One region of the Streptomyces sp. NPDC000229 genome, then DNA from elsewhere that is predicted to be linked to it. Evidence: riboswitches for the same ligand, from Rfam matches in the RefSeq annotation. Region 1 holds a riboswitch; each other region holds the start of a gene.
What was found. A riboswitch is a leader RNA that binds a small molecule or an ion and turns the genes downstream of it on or off. The one in region 1 is predicted to bind cyclic di-AMP.

Region 1 (4,104 bases):
GGTCCACAGGTTCTTGGGACGGCGGCTCTCGTTGCGCTCGATGACGGCGTTGGCGGCGGAGAGGATGGTCTGCGTGGAGCGGTAGTTCTGCTCCAGCAGGATCGTGGTCGCCTCCGGGTAGTCCTCCTCGAACTGGAGGATGTTGCGGATGGTCGCACCCCGGAAGGCGTAGATCGACTGGTCGGCGTCACCGACGACGCACAGCTCGGCCGGGTCCAGGTCCTCGTAACCGGTGCCCACCAGTTCGCGTACGAGCGTGTACTGGGCGTGGTTGGTGTCCTGGTACTCGTCGACGAGTACGTGGCGGAAGCGGCGGCGGTAGTGCTCGGCGACGTCCGGGAACGCCTGGAGCAGGTGGACCGTCGTCATGATGATGTCGTCGAAGTCCAGGGCGTTGGCCTCGCGCAGCCGCGCCTGGTACATCCGGTACGCCTCGGCGAGCGTCTTCTCGAAGCCGTCGGCGGCCTGGTCGGCGAAGGTCTCCTCGTCGATCAGCTCGTTCTTCAGATTCGAGATCTTGGCGCTGAACGACTTCGGCGGGAAGCGCTTGGGGTCGAGGTCCAGATCGCGGCAGACCAGCGCCATCAGCCGCTTGGAGTCGGCGGCGTCGTAGATCGAGAAGGACGAGGTGAAGCCGAGCTTCTTCGACTCGCGGCGCAGGATGCGGACGCACGCGCTGTGGAAGGTCATGACCCACATGGCGTTGGCGCGCGGGCCGACGAGCTGCTCGACGCGCTCCTTCATCTCGCCGGCGGCCTTGTTGGTGAAGGTGATCGCCAGTATCTGGCCCGGGTGGACGTGCCGGGTCGCCAGCAGGTGGGCGATGCGGTGGGTCAGCACCCGGGTCTTGCCCGACCCGGCACCGGCGACGATGAGCAGCGGCGAGCCGGTGTGCACGACGGCGGCGCGCTGCTGGTCGTTCAGCCCCTCCAGCAGCGCGGCGGGGTCCACGACGGGGCGCGGGGCGCCGTCGCGGTAGTGGGCGTCCCGGGCCGGGGGCACGTCGAAGCGGTCCCCGAAGAGGTCGTGGGGGACCTCCTCCGCGGCCGGGCCGTGCCCGGGGCCCTCGGAGTCCTCGGGCGGCGGGGGCTCCTCGGAGGTGTGGTTCCGGAGGTCCGCCAGGAAGCTGTCGTCAAAGAGGCTGCTCATCGCCTATCGAGTCTAGGCCGCCCCACTGACAGCCGTGGACGAACGGCGGATGCGCCGAGAACAGGCCCGATTCGTCACGCTCCGTACCGAGTCGACGACATCACGCCAAGGTCACGAATACGTATCGGGCATATCGAACATCAACCTTCACAGCACCACCACAGGTTGGCTAGCGTGCTCGCCCAAGCGGTCCGTTCTCTCTTCGGCGAACCACGCCAATCGGATCGCCCACGCCGAATTCGTGCTGCCTCCACGGCAGTTCGGAACCGGGGACCCACCACGTACGACCGAGGTGAATCGGCCTGCAGCCGCTCGGGCACGGCCGTAGGGCACCTTCCAGTTCCGCCCGAACCTGACAGCTGACCCGGTAGGCGGTCCACGGAAGGAGATGCCGGCCTTGGCGTCGCATCGCAAGCCGCGCACAACGCGCACCTTGCAGACCCTGCATGCCCACTCCCCCGCCGTCGGGGTCACGACGGCCGCCGCCCTGGCCTCGGTCACGCTCCTGTCGTCACAGAGCGCGACCGCCGCGCCGGGTGCGCCGGGCGACCCCGACCGGGGACCGACGGTCGAGGAGGTACAGAGAAAGGTCGACGACCTCTACCGGCAGGCGGGCACGGCGACGCAGCAGTACAAGAAGGCCAAGGAGGCCACGGACCAGCAGCGGCGCCGGGCCGGCGGGATGCTCGACGACACGGCCGGGCGTACGGACGCCGGGCGTACGGACGCCGGGCGTACGGACGTCGCGCGTACGGACGTCGCGCGTACGGACGTCCTGAACGAGTCCCGCCGCACCCTCGGCGGCGACGCGGCCACCCAGTACCGCTCGGGCGGGCCGGCCCCGACCGCGTCGGTGGTCTTCCCGGACGCCCCGCAGGCGCTCGTGGACGGGACGCGGCTGACCGACCACCGGCACGAGACGCTCACCGACCACCGGTCCGAGCAGGCCGAGGCCGCGGAGCAGCGGGCGGAGGCGATGCGGAAGCTGGAGTCGCTCACCGCCTCGCAGGCCTCCCTCCGCACCACCAAGCAGGCCGTGCAGCGGAAGCTGGGAGAGGCACGGGTGCTGCTGGCTCGGCTGACGGCCGAGGAGCGGGCGCGGGCCGAGGCGGCAGAGGCCCGCACGCGCCACGAGCTGCACCAGGAGCAGCCACAGCACCAGCCGCACCAGCCGCACCCGCCCGAGGCGCAGTCGCCGCCCACGCCTCAGCCTCAGCCCCAGCCGCACCCGTACCCGCACGGGCACCCGGAGGACGACAGCGGCTACACCGCCAAGGCCCGCGAGGTCCTCGCCTTCGCCGAGGCCCAGATCGGCAAGCCGTACGTGTGGGGCGCGACCGGCCCGAGCTCGTACGACTGCTCCGGGCTCACCCAGGCCGCGTGGCGGGCGGCGGGGGTCGACCTCCCTCGTACGGCCTGGGAGCAGGTGTGGGCCGGGACCAGGGTCGCGACGGAGGACCTGCGCCCCGGCGACCTGGTGTTCTTCCACGACGACATCAGCCACGTGGGCGTCTACAGGGGCGACGGACGGATGATCCACGCCCCCCGGCCCGGTGAGGTCGTCCGCGAGGAGTCCATCCACTACATGCCCATCCACAGCTGCGTGCGTCCGGCCTGACATGACCTGACCGACATGACCGCGGGGGAACCATGACCGCGGGGGAACCATGACCGCGGGGGAACCATGACCGATCACCGCCGGCTGACCGTTCTGTTCGTACCGGAGACCGCGTACGGGCCGACGAACAACCGCGTCGGGATCGCGGACGTGCTGCGGCGCCGTGGCCACCGGGTGATGTTCGCCGCCGAGGCGTCCTGGCGGGGGGGCCTCAGCGCGCTCGGGTTGGAGGAGGACCTCGTCCGTCTCGCTCCTCCCCCACAGGGGGAGGAGGGGGACGCGGGCCGGTTCTGGAAGGACTTCGTACGGGACACCGCTCCGGAGTACCGCCTTCAGCCGAGGCTCGCAGTAACGGGCACCCGAGACCAGCTCCTCCGGTCACCTCCTGCAATCCGCTGGAGATCAAGAGCCCCGGCACCAGACCGGCTTGATCCAGGTACCGAGCTGCTCGGAGGTCGGCTTGCGGAACGTCCCGCACGCCTTCTCCGGTTACCCGGCCGGCGACGACTCCGGCTGGGCGGCCTTCCGGGCCGAGTACGACCGTACGCGCCGGGAGCTGTGGGCCGGCTTCAGCGCCTGGGTGACCGAACAGGGGGCGCCGCCCCTGCCGGACCTGGAGTTCATCCACGAGGCGGACACGAACCTGTACGTGTATCCCGAGGCAGCCGACTACGCGCGCGTGCTGCCGCCGCACTGGCACCGCCTGGACTCGTGCGTACGGGAGACGGACGAGGCCTTCAGCCTGCCGCCGGACCTCGCCGACCTGGGCTTCGGTGCCCGGCTGGACACCTACCGGTTCACGGACGAGGAGCTGACCGGCGCCCTGGAGCGGCTGTTCGGCGACACGTCTCTGCGCGAGCGGCCGACCGCGGCGGGGGCGGTGATCCGGGAGCGGGACGGGCTGCGGCGGGCGGCGGACCTCATCGAGGAGGCGGCCGCCCGGGGCGCCTGACGGGCGATCAGGTCCAGAGGGTGGCGATGAAGATGTTGGCCATGGTCAGGCCGCCCACGGCTCCGAAGGCCGCCTTGTCGACCCGCTCCTCGTCCCGCTTGACGTAGACCAGGCCGAGGATGACGACCAGGACGGCCAGCTTCACACCGATCTTGATGTTGTTCACGGTCTGGTCGTCCGCCTGGTTGAGGCCGACCAGGACCACTCCCGTGACCAGCATGGTCAGCGCGCCGTGCAGCATCGCCGGGCCGAAGCGTGCCGCACCCTCGCCCATCGCCTTCATCTGGGTCAGGAATCCACCCAGGAGGGCGGCGATACCGATGACGTGCAGCGCGACGAAGACATTGATGAGTACGTCCATGGGGCGGAGCCTAGCCGGGGCAAT
Region 2 (4,104 bases), on a different contig from region 1:
ACTGGATTCGACAACTGGTCTAGACAACTGCCGAGACTCGAAGGGCAACACCATGGCTGAGCGCCGCGTCAACGTCGGCTGGGCCGAGGGCCTGCACGCCCGCCCCGCCTCCATCTTCGTCCGTGCCGCCACGGCCGCCGGCGTCCCCGTGACGATCGCCAAGGCCGACGGCAACCCGGTCAACGCCGCTTCGATGCTCGCGGTGCTGGGCCTGGGCGCGCAGGGCGGCGAGGAGATCGTGCTCGCTTCGGACGCGGAGGGCGCGGACGCCGCCCTGGACCGTCTGGCCAAGCTGGTCGCCGAAGGTCTCGAGGAGCTCCCCGAGACCGTCTGACCTCCCGGTCACCCTTGCAGCACCGCGGAGCCGTACCCCTGGGAAACCGGGCGGTACGGCTCCGCTTTTTGCCGCCGCCGGTCCTTGCACGGCGCGGCCCGGCATCGGGCGCCGTCGGGCCGTTTCGGGAGCTCGGGCATTCTCCGCGGCCGAGCACGGCGGAGACTTTCCGATTCCGGGCCCCACCCGATTTTCGGGGTGAGGCGTCCCTCTTTTACGGCACGCGTCATTTTCGGGCAGGGGAAATTACCGCCGAGAATTCCCCTGCCTTTGTATACGGTGCCGCTGTTAATTGCGGGCGCTCGCGGTGTTTACGCGATGTTGCGAAGTCCTCACAACCCGGCCGCCCGACCGCTCCGACCGGCCCGGCCGCTCCGGGCGGCGCAGCCGGTGCGCGGTCACGGTGCGCTCGACGTGGAGGGCGGTGAGGGCGCGGGCGCGTTCGGCGTCGCCGCGGGCCACGGCGTCCACGATCGCGCCGTACTCGGCCCACGCCTCCATCGGCCGGGCGGGCTGTTCGACGGCGTACATCCAGGCGATCTTGTGCCGGAGCTGGGTCAGCAGCGCCGTCAGCGCCGCGCTGCCGGCCGCCTGGGCGAGCGTCTCGTGGAACCAGGCGCCCAGCGAGCGGAGGTCCTCCCCCTGGCCTCGACGGGCCCGTTCCTGGCCGAGCCTGACCAGGCCGCGCAGCACCTTCAGGTGCGCCTCGGTGCGGCGCTGGGCCGCGCGCGCGGCGCCCAGCGGCTCCAGCAGCGTTCGCATCTCCAGCAGGTCGGCCGCCTCCTGCTCGGTGGGCTCGGCGACGCACGCGCCGACATGGCGGCGGGTGGTGACGAAGCCCTCCGACTCCAGGGTGCGCAGCGCCTCGCGGACCGGAACACGGGAGACGCCGTAACGGCGGGCCAGCTGCTCCTCGGTGAGCCGGCTGCCGCGCTCGAACACGCCGGTGACGATGTCGTCGCGGATCGCCGTGCATACCGAGTGCGCTGGAATGCGCATACCAGAACCCCCAACTTGATCCGCGCGAAACTCAGCCGATTGACGCCTGTCGAGTGACTCTATTGCAGAGGGCCGGAATTTCCGATAGCCACCAGGATTCCATGGAGTTCTTTTTGGCCAGAAGCCCCCGCCGGATGCCGTGGGATGACGAAGGCCCCGGTTCGCATCCCGAACCAGGGCCTTCACCGAACAGCGGAAGGGGTCAGACGTTGACGCCGTGCGAGCGCAGGTACGCGATGGGGTCGATGTCCGAGCCGTACTCGGCGCTCGTACGGGCCTCGAAGTGGAGGTGCGGGCCGGACGAGTTGCCGGTCGAGCCGGAGAGGCCTATCTGCTGGCCCGGCATCACGCTCTGGCCGACCGAGACGTTGACCGACGACAGGTGGCCGTACTGGGTGTACGTGCCGTCGTTCATCTTGATCACCACGTTGTTGCCGTACGCGCCGCCCCAGCCCGCCTCGACGACGGTGCCCGCGCCCACGGAGACCACACGCGAGCCCGAGGCGGCGTGGAAGTCGATACCGGTGTGGCTGCCGGAGGACCACATGGCGCCACCGGTCTGGTAGCCGGTGCTGACGTAGGTGCCCGCGATCGGCAGCTGGAAGGCGTTCAGCCGCTGGCGCTCGGCCTCGCGGTCGGCGCGCTCCTTGGCATCGCGGGCGGCCTTCACCCGGGCCTCGGCCTTGCGCTTCGCCTCCGCCTCGGCCTTCGCCTGGGCGGCGGCCTTGGCGGCGGCCTCCTGGGCCTCCAGCTCCTGGGCCTCGGCCTGGGCGTCGACCTGCTCGGCGAGCGTGTCGGTGATGACCGCCTGGTTGAGGCCGGTGTCCTCGAACGAGCCGGGGGCGGCGTCCGGGGCGGCGGCCAGCGCCGGGGAAGCGAGGGTTCCGATGACGCCGGTGGTGGCGAGGGCCGCGACTCCGGCGACGTGTGCGCTCTTACGGCTCAGGCGGCTCGGGGCACGGTGCTTCCCGGTGGCACGGGTGAACGCCATGAAGTGGCTGGTCCTTTCCTTCCTTCTCGCCTACCGGGTTAGCTGACGGGTTCGGAGCAGGAAGGTCTCCTACGGGCCCCTCCGCACGGGTGCGAAGGCGTCCGATTCACCCCAGGGACTTCGTGGGTCCCCGGCTCCCCAGGCTCGCGCCTGATGGGGACTCGGCGATCGCTGCCCGGTGCCGCGGGTGCGGCGGGTACCGGTCGGGCAGCGCATCAGACGCTAAGCGGCCGATCTTTCAATCACCAAACAGACACGGTTTTTTGTAGCGCACGCCACAGGGCAGACACCGAACCTCCGCAACAAATCGGACATATGACTGGACCCCGGCATCGGGTGATGCCGGGGTCCTGAACCGGTTCGCGGGAAGGCCCGTGTCAATCAGCCGGTGACAACCGTCACTTCGCCGATCCCGAGCGCCTCGACGGGCTCCTTGATCTGAGCCGCGTCGCCGACGAGGACCGTCACCAGACGGTCCACCGGGAAGGCGCTGACGACCGCCGCGGTGGCCTCCACGGTGCCCGTCTCGGCGAGCCGGGCGTACAACTGGGCCTGGAAGTCGTCCGGGAGGTGCTGCTCGACCTGGTCGGCGAGGGTGCCCGCGACGGAGGCGGCCGTCTCGTACTTGAGCGGGGCGACACCCACCAGGTTCTGGACGGCCGTCTCGCGCTCCGCGTCGGTCAGGCCCTCGGCGGCGAGGGTGCGCAGCACCTTCCACAGGTCGTCGAGCGCCGGACCCGTGTGGGGCGTGTCCACCGAGCCGCTGATGGCGAGCATGGCCGCGCCGCCCTCCGGGCCGGAGCGCAGCACCTGACCGAACGCCCGTACGCCGTAGGTGTAGCCCTTCTCCTCGCGCAGGACCTTGTCCAGGCGGGAGGTGAGGGTGCCGCCCAGGCAGTAGGTGCCGAGCACCTGGGCCGGCCAGACGCGGTCGTGCCGGTCGGGGCCGATCCGTCCGATGAGCAGCTGCGTCTGTACGGCGCCGGGGCGGTCGACGATGACGACGCGGCCGGTGTCGTCGGCCGTCACGGGGGGTACGGGGCGGGGCTCGGCGCTGTCGCCGGTCCAGGCGCCGATGGTGTCCGCGAGCACCGCGTCGAGGTCGACACCGGTGAAGTCGCCGACGACGACCGCGGTGGCGGTGGCGGGGCGGATGTGGGCCTCGTAGAAGGCGCGTACGGCCGCGGCGTCGATCCGGGCGACGGTCTCCTCCGAGCCCTGGCGGGGACGCGACATCCGGGAGGTGGCCGGGAACAGCTCCTTGGACAGCTGCATGGCGGCACGGCGGGCCGGGTTGGCGATCTCGTGCGGGATCTCGTCGAGCCGGTTGCGGACGAGGCGCTCGACCTCGCTGTCGGCGAAGGCGGGGGCCCGCAGCGCTTCGGCGACCAGCCCGAGGGCCTTGCCGAGCCGGGAGACCGGGACCTCGAGGGAGACCCGTACGCCGGGGTGGTCGGCGTGTGCGTCGAGGGTGGCGCCGCAGCGCTCCAGTTCGGCGGCGAACTCCTCGGCCGAGTGCTTGTCGGTGCCCTCGGACAGGGCCCGCGCCATGATCGTGGCGACGCCGTCGAGGCCCTCGGGCTCGGCCTCCAGCGGGGCGGCGAGGAAGATCTCGACGGCCACGACCTGCTGGCCGGGACGGTGGCAGCGCAGCACGGTCAGGCCGTTGCCGAGCGTGCCGCGGTCGGGGGCGGGGAAGGCCCACGGCTTGGCGGTCCCGGGGCGGGGCTGCGGGTGGAACTCCATGGACGTCAGGGACACAGCGGCGTCGCTCACTGGT
Region 3 (4,104 bases), on a different contig from region 1:
ACCTCACCGAGAACGAGGCCGCCGCGATGGCGTTCATCCTGTTGTTCGCGGGCTTCGAGACGACGGTCAACCTCATCGGCAACGGCGTGTACGCGCTGCTGCGCAACCCCGGCCAGCGCGAACGCCTCCAGGCCTCCCTCGCCGCCGGTGAGCGCGGGCTGCTGGAGACCGGGGTCGAGGAACTGCTGCGCTACGACGGGCCGGTGGAGCTGGCGACCTGGCGGTTCGCGACCGAGCCGCTCACCCTGGGCGGCGAGCGGATCGCGGCCGGCGACCCCGTCCTCGTCGTGCTCGCCGCGGCCGACCGTGACCCCGCACGGTTCGACGAGCCGGACACGCTCGACCTGGCGCGGCGCGACAACCAGCACCTGGGGTACGGGCACGGGATCCACTACTGCCTCGGCGCGCCGCTCGCCCGGCTGGAGGGGCAGACCGCGCTCGCGACGCTGCTGACCCGCCTGTCCGATCTCCGGCTTGCGGGGGATCCATCCGATTTGCGGTGGCGTGGCGGGCTCATTATGCGTGGACTGCGTACGCTCCCGGTCGAGTTCACCCCCTTTGTGACACACGTCAGCTGACGGATCGTCATTTCTGTGATCTTCGCGTGATCTCCGCTGCATCGACTTGTGACTGACGTTCGAATGCCGCTACGTTCACCGTCACCTCAGCAGTCACGCGAAAGGCAGCACCGCATGCGCTCCGGGAACGGCCGGCACCGACGACCCCGTCAAGCCCCCGCCATCGTCGTCGCGGCAGGGGTGACCGGATCCGCCATCGCGCTCCCGCTGCTCGGCGCGGGTTCCGCGTCCGCGGCGGACGCCACCACCTGGGACCGGGTGGCCGAATGCGAGTCCGGCGGCATGTGGAGCGCGGATCTCGGCAACGGCTTCTACGGCGGCCTGCAGATGTCGCAGGAGACCTGGGAGTCGTACGGAGGCCTCGCCCACGCCGCTCGCCCCGACCTCGCCAGCCGCGGCGAGCAGATAGCCGTCGCCGAGAAGGTCTACGCCGCGACGGGCGTCAAGGCGTGGGAGACCTGCGCCCCCATCGCGGGCCTGGGGGGCGCCACCGCCTCGCCCGACGCCGACCCCACCGGCACCGCCCCGGCCACGCCCGAGGCGACGGATCCGGCCGAGACGTTCGAGGACCCGGGCGCGCCCGAGGCGGCGAAGCCGTCCGGGGCGACCGACCCGGTCGGGACGCTCCTGCCCACGGAGCCCGCCCCGGCGACGCCCGGCGCGCCGCAGAGCCCCGCGCCCGGCACCGGCAAGCACCGCGGCGAGGCGGCCAAGGAGGAGACGCCGGTGACGGAGCCGGTCGCCCCGGCCGACCCCACGGCCCCGGCCGACCCCACGGCCCCGGTCGACCCCACCGCGCCGGTCACCCCCGCCGCACCCGAGGGTGAAAGCGCCATCAAGCCCACCGATCCCGCCGATACCGGCAATTCGGTCACCGATCGCGAAAAGGACGCCCACGCCTCACGGGGTGACGGCGCTTCACGCGACCCGGGAAGCGTCGAGCCCGGCGCGTACACGGTCCGCCCCGGCGACAGCCTCTGGACCATCGCGGACGAGCACAAGGTCTCCGGCGGCTGGTCGGCCCTCTATGAGGCCAACCGGGACACCCTCGGCACCGACCCCGACCTCATCCTCCCTGGGCAGAGCCTTGAACTGACGACGGATCAGCCGTAGGTATCAGCCTGTATGTCCGGTTCCGGGGGAGTGAGACATGAATCTCTTCACCCCAACCGGCGCCCCGCGGCCGACCGAACCGCACAATCCGCCCGTCACCTGCGTAAACGCCCGTCAAGGGCAGGTGTATAAGGGTTGATTGACCCGGATGTCCGTCTTTGAACTTCGGGGTGGTCTGTGTCTACGGTCGTGACCGCTCGCCATCGCGGGCCCCATCGACCGGAACGCCGAATCCTGCCGCCGGTCGACGGGAACAGTCGTCGCGTCATGCGCCGAAGGCAGGAGCGGGGGACCCAAGGTAAGTGCCGGGCCCGGCCATGGAGACATGGCACGGAACCGGCTTGGGGTGAAGCCGCGCGCACCGGGAGTGCCGCGCGGCCGGGCCACTCACTCGCCCGAACCCGACAGCTCACCTCGTAGGCGTCGGTGAGGAGATGTCCCATGCTGTTTTCCGGCAAGGCCAAGCACCGTCGCCCCTCCAAGGCCGCCCGATTCGCCGCGTTCGCCGGTATCACCGGTGTCGCCGTCGCCGCCCCGCTGATGGGCGCCACGACCGCCTCGGCCGCCACCGCCGCCGAGTGGGAGAAGGTCGCCCAGTGCGAGTCCGGCGGCAACTGGTCCATCAACACGGGCAACGGCTACTACGGCGGCCTGCAGTTCTCGGCCTCCACCTGGGCCGCGTACGGCGGCACCGCGTACGCCTCGACCGCCGACCAGGCCTCCAAGTCCCAGCAGATAGAGATCGCCGAGAAGGTCCTCGCCGGCCAGGGCAAGGGTGCCTGGCCGAGCTGCGGCGTCGGCCTGTCCAACGCCTCGTACGACGGCGGCGCCGAGCAGGCCCAGCCTCAGCAGGAGCGCAAGGCCGAGCAGCCCACCACGCGCAGCGAGCAGCGCACCGCGCCCAAGGCCGAGGCCGCGCCGAAGGCCGAGTCCAAGAAGACCGTCACCACCCCGACCGGCAAGAAGGTCGAGAAGGGCGACGGCGAGTACAAGGTGAAGGCCGGCGACACGCTCAGCACCATCGCCGCCGAGAAGAAGGTCGCGGGCGGCTGGGAGAAGCTCTTCCAGCTGAACGAGGACATCGTCGACGACGCCGACCTGATCTACCCGGGCCAGCAGCTCCACCTGAGCTGACCCCCTGCGGGACCACCCCGGTCCGGCGCGCCCTTCCCCCGTGCGCGCCGGACCGGGGTTTCCCGTTCCGCCCTCCTGAGCGGCCCCCCGCACACCCTGGCTACCAGTCGGTAAGTTTCGCGGCGTTTTGCCCGCAATGCCGACGCGTGAGCCCTTTTTCGTCCCAGGAGGCGGGCGTCGGCTGGTCACGGCCCCCGGGCCGGTTAGGCTCTTGCCGCAAGGCCAAAGAGACCCTGCACCACCATGCGTCACATCTTGCGTCACATCCCAGAAGGAGATGCTCGTGCCGTCCATCGACGTCGTCGTAGCCCGGGAAATCCTGGACTCCCGAGGCAACCCCACGGTCGAGGTCGAGGTCGGCCTCGACGACGGCAGCACCGGCCGTGCTGCCGTTCCGTCCGGTGCCTCCACCGGAGCGTTCGAGGCCCTCGAGCTCCGCGACGGTGACAAGGACCGTTACCTCGGCAAGGGTGTCGAGAAGGCCGTCCTCGCCGTCATCGAGCAGATCGGCCCGGAGCTCGTCGGCTACGACGCCACCGAGCAGCGGCTGATCGACCAGGCGATGTTCGACCTGGACGCCACCCCGGACAAGTCGTCGCTCGGCGCCAACGCCATCCTCGGCGTCTCCCTCGCCGTCGCCCACGCCGCCTCCGAGGCGTCCGACCTGCCGCTGTTCCGCTACCTGGGCGGCCCGAACGCGCACCTGCTGCCCGTTCCGATGATGAACATCCTGAACGGCGGCTCGCACGCCGACTCCAACGTGGACATCCAGGAGTTCATGATCGCGCCCATCGGCGCGGAGTCCTTCTCCGAGGCCCTGCGCTGGGGCGCCGAGGTCTACCACACCCTGAAGAAGGTCCTGAAGGAGAAGGGTCTCTCCACGGGTCTGGGCGACGAGGGCGGCTTCGCCCCGAACCTGGAGTCCAACCGCGCCGCGCTCGACCTCATCCTGGAGGCCATCAAGCAGGCCGGTTACGCTCCGGGCAAGGACATCGCCCTGGCGCTCGACGTCGCCGCGTCCGAGTTCTACAAGGACGGCGCCTACGAGTTCGAGGGCAAGTCCCGCTCGGCCGCCGAGATGACGGACTACTACGCCGAGCTCGTCGACGCGTACCCGCTGGTCTCCATCGAGGACCCGCTGTTCGAGGACGACTGGGACGGCTGGAAGACCATCACCGAGAAGCTGGGTTCCAAGGTCCAGCTCGTCGGCGACGACCTGTTCGTCACCAACCCGGAGCGCCTGGCGCGCGGCATCGAGGAGAACGCCGCCAACGCCCTG
Region 4 (4,104 bases), on a different contig from region 1:
GAACGCACCAGCGCCGGGAGCCGCACGCTCGACCCGTACTCCAAGCTCCTGGAGGAGAGGATCGTCTTCCTGGGAACCCCGATCGACGAGACCGCCGCCAACGACGTCATCGCGCAGTTCCTGTACCTGGAACACGCCGCGCCCGACCGGGACATCTCGCTCTACATCAACTCCCCCGGCGGGCCCCTCAGCGCCGCGTCGGCCATCTACGACACGATGCAGGCCGTCCGGTGCGACGTGGAGACGACCTGCATCGGCCAGGCCGCGTCCACCGCCGCCGTCCTGCTCGCCGCCGGAGCCCCCGGCAAGCGGATGGCCCTGCCGGGTGCGCGCGTGCTGGTCCAGCAGCCCGCGACGGAGGAGCCCTTGCGCGGGCAGCCGTCGGACCTGGACATCCACGCGCGGGAGTTGCTGCGGCTGCGCGACCAGCTCGCCGGCATGCTCGCCCGCCACACCGGCCAGAGCCGCGACCGGATCGACGCCGACCTGGAGCGCGACACGGTCTTCGACGCGGCCGCCGCCGTGGCGTACGGCCTGGTCGACCATGTCGTCGCCAACCGCAGGCGGTGACCGATGCCGTCACCCGAGCCGCCCGAGCCGATCGGGCCGCCGTCCGAGCCCCCGCCGCTCCCCGCCCTGACCCGAGCCGAATGCGCGTTCGTCGACAGTTGACTCGAGGTCGTCGACCTCCTGGGGCGGATCAACCCGGCGCGCGCCACCCACACCTACAGCGCCCTGCGCGCGGCACAGGCCCTCGTCGGACGTGCGACGGCGCTGCGCGACGCCCTGACGTCGATGCACGAGCGCGGCGAGAGCGACGTGCATGCCCATACGCTGGCGCGAGCATTGCGGGTGCTTGACGGCGAACGGCGCGCGGGACGCGTGACGGTGCCTCAGAATCGAGGCGTGGGGCCGACGTAGCTCTCCCCCGAATGGGCTCAGGAGTACGAGAACCGGTCCCTCGTTCAGCGTACGCAACCGGACGAATTTCGTACGACCCGAGTTGCGCAGCAGGTGTACACATCTGGCGGAATATCACCTTCCGCCGCTGGTGCGGGGATCGTCGATGTCTCGCCGCCGGGCACCAAATCCACCCTGTCCACCCGAACGGATCAGTCGTGAGGAGCCTCACAAACGGCCGTTTCGACTCGGAATTTCCCCTCGACATGGGTCAAGATCCCTCACGACGACAAGCCCCCGCCGCCGCGGCGGGGCGGTCCGGGCGGACGCCGAGTCCTGCCGCCGTTCCGGATGACTGGTCGACAGGAGTGGATCGGCAGGAGTGGAGGACCCGAGCAGTACGGGTGACCGAACGATGTACGTCCCATCGGTCGCCCTTGGGGTGAAGCCGCGTCAGCGGCCGGGCAACTTCGCCAGTCCGAACCCGACAGGTCATCCTTCACAGGCGGCTGACGAAGGGTTGCGCAATGACCGCGCAGATTCATGTCCCGTCTCTGCTGTCCCGGGCGGGTGCCGTCTCGGCACTCACCCTCGCCGCCGTCGGTGGCCCGATGCTGGCGCCCGGCGCCGTGTCGGATGCCCAGGCCGCCCCGGCGTACTCGACGAAGGCGCTGAACATCGCCGCGTCCAAGAAGGGCGCACCGTACAAGTACGGAGCGGCGGGCCCGTCCCGGTTCGACTGCTCCGGCCTGACGCTGTACTCGTACAAGAAGGCCGGCAAGACACTGCCGCGCACGGCACAGCAGCAGTACAACAAGACCCGCCACATCTCCGCCTCCAGCCGGCAGAAGGGCGACCTGGTCTTCTTCCATCGGGGAAGCAACGTCTACCACGTGGGTATCTACGCGGGTAACAACAAGATCTGGCACTCACCGAAGTCGGGGTCGGTGGTGAAGCTGGACAAGATCTGGTCGAAGTCGGTCTGGTACGGACGGGTCCGCTGATCCTCCCGTGACCCCGCGTGCATGAGCCGTGGTGCGGGGGTACTCGTCGGAAATGTCCGGCGAGAGCCCCCGCACCGCGCGCAACGAGACGCCCCTGGAGCGCGCCGACCGCAATTTCGCCGAGCTGCTCCAGGAACTGCGCGTCACCCAGACCGGCGTGCAGATCCTGTTCGCCTTCCTTCTGACCCTGGCGTTCATGCCCCGCTTCGGCTTGCTCGACTCCTACCAGCGGGGCATGTACGTCGTGACGCTGCTGCTCTCGGTCGTGGCGACGGTCCTGCTCACCGCCCCGGCCGCGCTGCACCGCACGCTCTTCCAGCAGGGCGCCAAGATCCGCATCGTGGCCGTCTCGTCCCGGCTGGCGAAGATCGGGCTCGGTGTCCTCGCCCTGGCGCTGACCTGTTCCGTGTCGCTGGTCGTGGATGTGGTGCACGGCCGCCCCGAGGGCCTGGCGGCGGGCGGCTTCACCCTGCTGGTCTGCGCGGGCCTGTGGGGGTTCCTCCCCCGCCTCGTACGGCGTCGACTCAGCGCCCGGCCACCGGAGCGACCAGCAGAGACACACACAGGGCGGCGAGTCCGCCGCCGGTGACGCCCTGCACGGCCCTGGCGGTACGCGGCCGTCGCAGCCATCGCCCCAGCCGGTCGACCACCAGCGCGACGGCCGGGAACCCCACGAGGGCGAGGACGACCGCGCACGGGCGTGCTGGGACTCGACGGGAGCAGGGGGCGGAACGGACGATCTCCGGGCCGGGCGCCGGGCACAGGCGGCGGAACGGACGGTCCCGGCGTCGAGGGCGGGGCGGTGGGCCCGGCGGCGGGGGCGGGCGGTCATGCCCTGGGCGTCAGGTCCCGGACGGCGGCGGCGGTCCTCAGGTGCGGGCGCGAGACCGGGCTCGGCGGGTGAGGTCCCGGAGGGCGGGGCGCGGGTGCACGGCGGGGCTGGTGCGGCCGGGAGCAGAGGCCGGGCCCCGGCGGACGCCCTCAGGCGGACGGCCGCGTCCTGGCCGGCGGCGGGGCAGGGTCAAGTCTGGACCGGGACCGTCCAGGGGAGGGCGATCCAGACGGTCTTGCCGCCTTCCGGGGTCGGGGTGACCGAGAGGCGGCCACCGCACTCCGCGGTGAGCCAGCGGATGATGACCATTCCGCGGCCGTTGTCCTGCTGGACCGCGGCGGGCAGCCGTTGCGGCCAGCGCGGGTGACTGTCGGTGACTCCGATGCGCAGCCGCTCGTCGCGCTCCAGCCGTACGTCGACGGTGAACGTCGGCGACTGGCCGAAGGTGTGCTGGACGGCGTTGGTGGCGAGTTCCGAGACGATCAGCCGTACCGTGTCGGCCGTTTCGGCCTCGGTGGGGAGGCCCCATTCCGCGAGGACGTCCGCCACATATCTCCGGGCGGTGGAGACCGAGGCGGGATCGCTCGGCAGAGTGACGGATGCTTCCTGATGGTCTGCCATGGCGACGCTGTCCCTTTCCCACCGGGGCCGGACTCCGACACGTACCGGATGTTTTGTGAGGACGGCCTCGGATTGTGCTTCGCGCCAGACTGCCACTTATGTCGCCCCTGTTGGGGGCGATCCCCCAAGATATGCATATATCTGTCGCTCGAAGCGGTGAACCCTGCGACGCGAGACCGGATTTGGGCGGCAGACTGAGGGGTTGGCCCGGCTGCGGGAGGAGGCGGTCATGCGAGGCGCTCGGCACGGCCCGGCGGTGCGTCGGCGCAAGCTCGGTGAGGAGCTGCGCGGACTGCGCCTGGCCGCCGGCCTCACCAGCCGCGAGGCGGCACGGCTGGTGGGCTGGCACCAGTCGAAGGTGAGCCGGATCGAGACGGGTGCGAGCGGGGTGACGGCGGCGGACGTCGCACGGCTGCTCGACGCCTACGGCGTTCACGACCCGCGGTTGCGGGCCCTGCTGGAGGCACTGGCGGGAGCGGCCGCGGACGGTGGCGGGGCGGGATGGTGGCATGCGTACCGGGGCGTGCTCCCGCCTCCGTACCAGGACTTCATCAGCCTGGAGGCACAGGCGTGCACGGCGCGCACGCTGGAGACCTCGGTGGTGCCGGGCCTGTTGCAGACCGAGGAGTACGCACGGGCGGTGACGCGTGCGGCGCTGGACGGGGTTCCCGCGGCGACGGTCGACTCGCTGGTGCGGGTGCGGATCGCGCGGCAGGAGGTACTGCGCGCCGATCCTCCGCTACGGCT

Region 2: linked by a shared signal. The riboswitch ahead of ABT360_RS07160 (M23 family metallopeptidase) and the one ahead of ABT360_RS02245 (C40 family peptidase) in region 1 are both predicted to bind cyclic di-AMP.
Region 3: linked by a shared signal. The riboswitch ahead of ABT360_RS08990 (transglycosylase family protein) and the one ahead of ABT360_RS02245 (C40 family peptidase) in region 1 are both predicted to bind cyclic di-AMP.
Region 4: linked by a shared signal. The riboswitch ahead of ABT360_RS23755 (C40 family peptidase) and the one ahead of ABT360_RS02245 (C40 family peptidase) in region 1 are both predicted to bind cyclic di-AMP.

The regions. Positions count from the first base shown of each region.
Region 1 is NZ_JBEPEL010000002.1:148,313-152,416, reverse strand. It holds gene pcrA (DNA helicase PcrA) at 1-1,149, opposite strand, end outside; cyclic di-AMP (ydaO/yuaA leader) riboswitch at 1,371-1,539, shown strand; gene ABT360_RS02245 (C40 family peptidase) at 1,538-2,767, shown strand; gene ABT360_RS02240 (hypothetical protein) at 3,195-3,719, shown strand; gene ABT360_RS02235 (hypothetical protein) at 3,727-4,080, opposite strand.
Region 2 is NZ_JBEPEL010000008.1:51,917-56,020, forward strand. It holds gene ABT360_RS07150 (HPr family phosphocarrier protein) at 53-334, shown strand; gene ABT360_RS07155 (GntR family transcriptional regulator) at 623-1,333, opposite strand; gene ABT360_RS07160 (M23 family metallopeptidase) at 1,536-2,324, opposite strand; cyclic di-AMP (ydaO/yuaA leader) riboswitch at 2,338-2,501, opposite strand; gene ABT360_RS07165 (M16 family metallopeptidase) at 2,706-4,100, opposite strand; gene ABT360_RS07170 (M16 family metallopeptidase) at 4,097-4,104, opposite strand, start outside.
Region 3 is NZ_JBEPEL010000011.1:53,276-57,379, reverse strand. It holds gene ABT360_RS09000 (cytochrome P450 family protein) at 1-578, shown strand, start outside; gene ABT360_RS08995 (transglycosylase family protein) at 759-1,691, shown strand; cyclic di-AMP (ydaO/yuaA leader) riboswitch at 1,952-2,129, shown strand; gene ABT360_RS08990 (transglycosylase family protein) at 2,133-2,825, shown strand; gene eno (phosphopyruvate hydratase) at 3,109-4,104, shown strand, end outside.
Region 4 is NZ_JBEPEL010000054.1:7,898-12,001, forward strand. It holds gene ABT360_RS23745 (ClpP family protease) at 1-570, shown strand, start outside; partial or broken gene ABT360_RS23750 (hypothetical protein) at 574-921, shown strand; cyclic di-AMP (ydaO/yuaA leader) riboswitch at 1,251-1,423, shown strand; gene ABT360_RS23755 (C40 family peptidase) at 1,428-1,904, shown strand; gene ABT360_RS23760 (DUF6328 family protein) at 1,957-2,493, shown strand; gene ABT360_RS23770 (ATP-binding protein) at 2,926-3,357, opposite strand; gene ABT360_RS23775 (helix-turn-helix domain-containing protein) at 3,587-4,104, shown strand, end outside.